One region of the Paenibacillus sp. VTT E-133280 genome, then DNA from elsewhere that is predicted to be linked to it. Evidence: a T-box and tRNA genes for the amino acid it is inferred to sense, from the RefSeq annotation. Region 1 holds a T-box; the other holds one or more tRNA genes.

What was found. The T-box of region 1 lies ahead of CA600_RS29230 (arginine--tRNA ligase). A T-box ahead of a tRNA ligase gene usually reads a tRNA of that ligase, here a tRNA-Arg.
Region 2: it has a tRNA-Arg gene. The T-box ahead of CA600_RS29230 (arginine--tRNA ligase) is inferred to sense a tRNA for this amino acid. The anticodon was not compared.

The regions. Positions count from the first base shown of each region.
Region 1 covers NZ_NFUX01000113.1:9,157-12,666, forward strand. The annotation lists gene CA600_RS29225 (GH36-type glycosyl hydrolase domain-containing protein) at 1-208, shown strand, start outside; gene CA600_RS29230 (arginine--tRNA ligase) at 269-2,131, opposite strand; T-box leader at 2,172-2,388, opposite strand; gene CA600_RS29235 (hypothetical protein) at 2,668-3,027, shown strand; partial or broken gene CA600_RS31410 (YVTN family beta-propeller repeat-containing protein) at 3,042-3,510, shown strand, end outside.
Region 2 covers NZ_NFUX01000061.1:36,690-40,199, forward strand. The annotation lists gene CA600_RS23025 (PdaC/SigV domain-containing protein) at 1-596, shown strand, start outside; gene CA600_RS23030 (GDSL-type esterase/lipase family protein) at 706-1,344, shown strand; gene clpP (ATP-dependent Clp endopeptidase proteolytic subunit ClpP) at 1,440-2,036, opposite strand; tRNA gene CA600_RS23040 (tRNA-Arg) at 2,230-2,304, opposite strand; gene CA600_RS23045 (sugar-binding transcriptional regulator) at 2,639-3,510, shown strand, end outside.

The DNA of each region.
Region 1 (3,510 bases):
GCACTTTAGCTTTGAATACGCAGGTACTAAGGTAGACTTTATCTACCACCTTACGGGTGGGGAGAACAGTCGGATTACTATCAATGGTACAGAAGTGCAGGCTGAAGGTACACTTAATCGCTACCGCAGTGGCGGTGTTCGGATTAAGCGTGAGGACTTTGATCGTCTCTGCGTAGAAGCCGGAAATGTGATTGACATTTATAAGTAAGCTAATCATTAAAGGGCAATCTCTACGATAAGTGTAGAGATTGCCCTTTTTTTTGAAATACTACATACGGCTCGGTGTTGGTAATCCAAGTACTTCTAGCACATCACCTAAAGTGTTCTTAAATCTCGAAGTAAGCCAGAGGCGAAAGGCAATGGTCGCCGCCTCCCCTTTTAAAATCGGACAAGTAGAATAAAAATTATTGAAGAGAGTGGCTAAAGTATGTGCGTAAGTGCAGAGTATATTTGGCGTCAATTCTACGCTTGCAGAATACAAGGTCTCCTCCCAGAGGCTAAGCTGTCTCAGCAGAGCAAGCTCTGCTTTTTCCATTTCGAGTGGGAATTGAATCTTTAAGGCATCTGTGTGGATTGGGAGGGTGGATTTGCCCAAAACACTACTAGCACGGGCATAGGTGTACATCAGATAAACTCCTGTGTTGCCGGATATTTCGGTAGCCTGTTTGAAGTCAAACACAATTTCTGTTCCCAGATTAAACCGCAGCAGATAATAGCGAATGGCAGCAGCTGCAATGATATGGCTGGGAAGCCCCTCTTTATCGGAGCGTGAATGTTCGATATTCTGTTCCATAAGCTTCACTAAATCGATCACCTTAACACCAATTCCTTGGCGCCCTGACATGGCATAAGAAGATTTTCCTTCCGAAATATTTATTCCCAGCTCGGCTGCGGAAGCCGGACTAAGGGACACCACACCATAACTCACATGATGGAGTTTCGCGGCTTGATCGTTATAACCTAATGCGCCCAAAGCCTGCTTAACCATTTGCTGCGGATATTCCTGTCTATAATCGATCACGTTAATAACACGATCCGCCTGTCCATAGGGCTCCTGGGTTCCAGTTAATCCTGTAGTCCATAAGCCGGACGAGAATTCACTGTAGGTGAAATCCTTGGTTAATAGACCAAATTTCCAGAGGTGATAGGCAATGTCTTTGGCAGTGTAAGTCAGAATACCATTCGAACGTACAAGTACCTTATCCATATGATGATCCTCCGAATCCGCTCCATTGCTAATCGCTGTCCCTTGCTTTAACCAGCAGCCTGCCAGCTTACCTTCAGTCTCCTGTACAAAAACCGTGGTTTGCTTCAATTGCTCAGATGCGGCTGCCCAGAATCCCTCTTTTAAAATATTACTTTCCCATACCAGCAGGTCATAGTGAATACCGAAACGCTTCATTTCCTCTACATGTTCTCTCACCATACGTTCAGCGACAAGGTTACCCAGCCACGCCTCATTGCCGTTACCCTGTTCCAGGGCATGCAGCATTTCTGTGCGCTTATGTGTCATCTCTGGATTCTGTGCATATTCTTTATTCACTTTGGCATAAAGATCCCAGCAATAATCACCAAAACGCTGATGATCTCCTTCCAACGGTACATTCAATAAACCAACGACTGTATCCGCTAACTGGTTGCCCAGATCATCGACGTAGTTATGGACCTCTACGTTATGTCCGGTTCTTTTCATTAGTCTGACCAGCGCATCGCCGATGCACGCATTTCTCAGGTGACCAACATGAGCAGCTTTGTTTGGATTGATTGAGGTGTGCTCGATGATGACCTTTTCCCCTGTGCTGTTGGGCAGTTCAAAGGAATGTTTAGCCCATATCCGCCAATCCATGTACAAATTAATAAATCCAGGAGCAGCTACTTCGACCTTTTGTAAAAAGCCTGTGTAGCTCTCTTGTAATTTAAGCTCTGCTTTTACTAACTCTGCTATGACGAGAGGTGATTTGCGCAGGATTTTGGCTAGCTGCATAGCAATATTGCAGGAATAATCACCATGCTCTAGATTAGCGGGCTGCTCGATCAGAATAGGAACATCGTTTGGGTAAGGAATTTCTAAGGTGTGGAATACTTTTTTTACACTTTGTTCAATGCTGTTTTTGATGGTTTGACTTAACATTTTATACCCTCCTTTGAAAATACAAAAAAGCCCTCGTCTCAAAAGAGACGAGGGCTTTAGCGCTCGCGGTACCACTCTCGTTGCTAAACAGACGTTTAGCCACCTTACAGGATAACGGTCTTCAGCCGGGACTTCCTACTTGGGTTCAGAAGTCCATCTCACGGGTGCGCTTCATTAAGTGATCTGTACCGGCTTACACTTACCCGGCTCGCTGAGGACTAGAACACCTTAACTACTCTCCCGCTCATCGATGCTTGAATAATTTTAATCAGTATAACGAATATTTTGAAAAAAGCAATAGGGCGAAACTCGGTATCAATCTGGAAACGCTTGAGTTTTAGATTGTCCGATAAGTAATTACAAACTCACAAAACAGAAGGGGCTCTCATTATTGAGTGGAAATTCCTTTGCATAAATGTCCACGCATTAACTTTAAATACAGAATATTACTATATAGAGCTATTAATTATGGATCATATTACTAGTTTTATAGTTTGTATTTTTTCAAATTGAGTGAAAGAGAGGAGTGAATAAAGATGGCATTATTTTCAACCGGACCTATAGATAATAGTCCAATTCTGGGGATCAGACAAACACAAATCGTAACAGTAAAAGTGGTTAATCGGGATTCTCTTAATCCTTATAATCTCGTCATTCAAGGCTTTTTTCTAAATGGATCAAGAACGATGTATGTGAATGAAATGGTAAATCTCACACCTAACCAAGTTCTAACTAGGAACTATTTTGCAGATTTAGATGCATTTGAATTTGTGTTTGCAACATTAGAAGAAGTTGAAGCACAGGTAGGGATCTCGGTCTGGGGAAAACAGGCTTCAGGACAATTGGTAGATCCTCATCGTGTAGTAGCATGGGAGAAGCACGCAGAAATAATCTAAAGGAGTGTTGAGAATTGAGCTATTTATCTACCGGGCCGATAGATAATACCATGGTGGGTGGGATACGACCTACTCAACATGTTACGATCAAAATCGATAACCGAAGCGATGTTACTTCTTCTACGGTTCTCGTCCAAGGATATTATATGGATGGGACAAGAACTTTGTATGTTAGTCAGCTTATTAACGTAATGCCTGAGCAAGTCATAACCAATGATTATTATGCTGATTTTGATGCATTTGAATTTATATTTACGACTTTAAGCCTGGTAGATGATCCTATTCAAGTTTCAGTATGGGGGAAAAATAGCTCAGGGCAAATCGTTACTGCTCACCGACTTGTTCATTCAGAATTACTCGGAGCAACCGTAGGGGCAACTGGGGCTACAGGTGATACAGGAGTGACTGGAGCGACGGGAGCAGACGGAGCTACTGGTGCGACGGGGGCTGATGGAGTAGCTGGTGCAACCGGAGCTGCCGGAG
Region 2 (3,510 bases), on a different contig from region 1:
CCACTGAGACCTATGCTAAAGATCGAAAAGAGGCTTTAATCCAGCTTGATTATCCGAAAATTAGTGGACTGAGTCAATCCGCTGCGCAAAAGGCCATAAACGATACCTTGAAAGAAAGTGCCATGAGATTCGCCGCAGGGGCAGAGCAGGATATCTCCAATCGTTCTGGTTCAGAGCCCAAGTATACTTATGATATAGATTATGTAGTGACCTACAATCAGAATGGTGTGATTAGTTTGCTGCTGTCACAGTATAGCGATACGGGCGGGGCTCATGGCATGACCAACCGGGAGGCGTTTACCTTCTCGCTCAAGGATGGCAAACGTCTATTGCTGGGCGATCTTTTTGGTGCTAACCCAAACTACAAAAAAACGTTAAATGCTAAGTTGAACAAGCTGGTAAAAGCGGAGGAAAGTTATTTGGGAGGATTCAACGGATTGAATACGGAAAAGTATTTTTATCTGAAGGATGATCAGGTCGTTCTGTTCTTCCAATTGTATGAATACACAGCTTATGCAGCGGGGTTCCCCGAATACCCCTTTACTTTCAAAGAACTGTTGCCGGAAGGCGGTAGCCCATTTGCTGCTGTAAAATAAATAGAGAATTCGTAACCGCTAGTGCCACCACTGGACATCTCCCCCTTACCAGAATCCCCTCGAATTCATATGCTAAATGGAGTAACTAGTTTATGAACGGGGGAGAGCTATGAGCTATCAATACACTGCAATTGGCGATTCCTTGACGACTGGATTTGGCGCTCTGCCAGGTAACGGTTTTGTACCGGTGTACCGTAGAATGGCGGAAGGGAGACTGCGTTCTAATGTAGCCTCTACGAATTTGGGCGTGAATGGATTGACTACTTCTGAACTGGAACAGCGGCTACGGGGGAGTGCAATGACTCGCGAAGCCATTCGAGCAGCCGATATTATCACGCTATCCATTGGTGGGAATGACTTAATTCATGCTGCAAAGGCCGCAGCTAGACAACCTGGGAATTTATCTAAAGAGCTGGGAAGATCACTGCAGGAATGCAAACAAAATTTCGCTGTCATTATGAGTATTCTCTTCCAATTGAAAGCGGGGGCACGTAGACCTTATATCATTCGAATTGTGGGATTGTATAATCCCTATCCTCAGGTAGTAGGCGCTACAGAGTGGGTGAAGCAGTTTAACCGCTATGCATCGCAATATAGTAGCCGAGTAGTTGGATTTGCTTCTATTTATGGTGAGTTTGCAGGAAATGAGAGAGGCCTTTTATCGTTGGACCACTTACATCCTAATGGCCGAGGCTACCGTGTGATTGCTGAGAAACTCAATGCGCTTGGTTATGGTGGTTTGAATTAATTGAGATTCATTTGTAATGGTGGTCTGAAAAGCAAAGAGGCTGTGCGCTAACCATCAAGTGGATAGTGTACAGCCTCTTTGTGGTGTTTTATAGCTTACACACCGCTAGGCAGTGTTTTCTCGATGACTTTATCAACGATACCGTAAGCTGCCGCGTCTGCAGCAGTCATAAAGTAATCACGATCTGTATCCTTCTCAATACGTTCCAGGGGTTGACCCGTACGTTCTGCAAGAATGCGATTCAGCTTATCGCGCAATTTGAGGATACGGCGAGCACGGATTTCGATATCCGTTGCTTGACCTTGAGCACCACCCAGAGGTTGGTGAATCATGATCTCACTGTTAGGAAGTGCGAAGCGTTTGCCTTTAGCACCAGCGTTAAGCAGGAAAGCTCCCATGGAAGCTGCCATACCGACACAGATGGTGGAAACGTCTGGCTTAATGTACTGCATTGTATCAAAAATAGCCATACCTGCAGTGATGGAACCACCAGGGCTATTCACATAAAGGTGAATGTCCTTCTCAGGATCTTCGGCAGCCAAGAACAGCATTTGTGCGATGATAGAATTGGCTACCACGTCATTAACCTCCGTTCCAAGGAAAATGATGCGGTCCTTCAGCAGGCGGGAATAGATGTCATAAGCGCGCTCACCGCGGTTGCTCTGTTCTACTACCATAGGAATATAACTCACGTGGAAAACCTCCTTGATATTGGTTCTTCAAATGTATTCATTTTTACTCTTGCCGTATTACCCACATGATAAACAAATTCAAACAAAAAGTCAAAGAAAGTCAAACTTATATTCAAAAAAAAGAGCCGACATGCGGCTCTTTGGTTAAGTAGTAGTATAGGCACTACTAAATTATGTACAAAAGTGAAATTAATGGCGCGCCCGCCAAGAATCGAACTTGGATCTCAGGCTTCGGAGGCCTACGTCATATCCATTGGACCACGGGCGCAACAAAAATGATTATAATATAATTCCTGAGCAATTGCAATGAATTTAATAATACAGAGCAGGACACTATCCTTTTTCTTAAAGGTAGACAAGCTTATATTCGTTTTCACTCAGAGATAGAATCTGGATAGTTAATGACAGGTTTTAGGTGCTTTAACTCTTTCCCAATCTTATAAATGTATAAGAAGACAAGCGCTTGAGAATTCTACTCTCGGAAGACTTGCACTTCGAGCAATATTTGGTTAGAATATGAGTGGGACTTAAAAAGTTTACCCGGGACATTTTGAGACCATGAACAAGGGAATAGAGGAAGACGAAGTTGCAGGAGTGAAAGCATGCGTAATTTATTAGATATCCAAAAGCAGCTTCTGCCTGATCTCATGGAAACCCTTAAGAGACGGTACACGATTCTTCATCAGATCATGCTGTCCGATATCATTGGACGCAGAACGCTTGCCGCTTCGCTTGATATGACTGAGCGGGTACTGCGTGCCGAGACGGATCTTCTGAAATCGCAAGGGCTCATTGAGATCGAGAGCGTTGGTATGCGCATTAGCGCTGCTGGGCGCAGACTGCTTGATTTGCTAGAGCCGGTCGTTAAGAGCCTGTTTGGTCTGGATGAGCTGGAAGAGAAAATTCGGGCAACATACGGTCTGGATAAAGTCATTGTGGTGCCGGGTGATTGTGAGTCATCACCATTCACCAAACGTGAGCTTGGCCGCGCAGGTGCAAAAGCGCTGCTCAGTGTCCTCCGTACAGATGATATTGTTGCTGTCACAGGTGGATCAACGCTTGCCGATATGGCTGATCAACTGACACCGCCGTTATCCCTTTCCTATAAGAACGCCTGGTTTGTTCCAGCGCGTGGCGGATTAGGAGAGAGTATGGAGATTCAAGCCAATACGATTGCCTCTACAATGGCAAAACGGGTTGGAGCGAATTACCGGTTGCTGCATGTCCCTGATTTACTTAGTGGGGATGCCTATCAGTCATTAGCACTTGATTCTAATATTGGAGAGATTGTACAAATCATCCGCAGTTCGCGTATTATTGTACATGGGATTGGGGATGCCATTGAAATGACTCGCCGCCGCAAGCTGGATGAGGCTACTGTCTCAGAAATCCAGGGTGAGGGAGCAGTGGCAGAATCCTTTGGATATTATTTTAATGAAGATGGTCAGGTTGTGCATACGATGCTTACGATGGG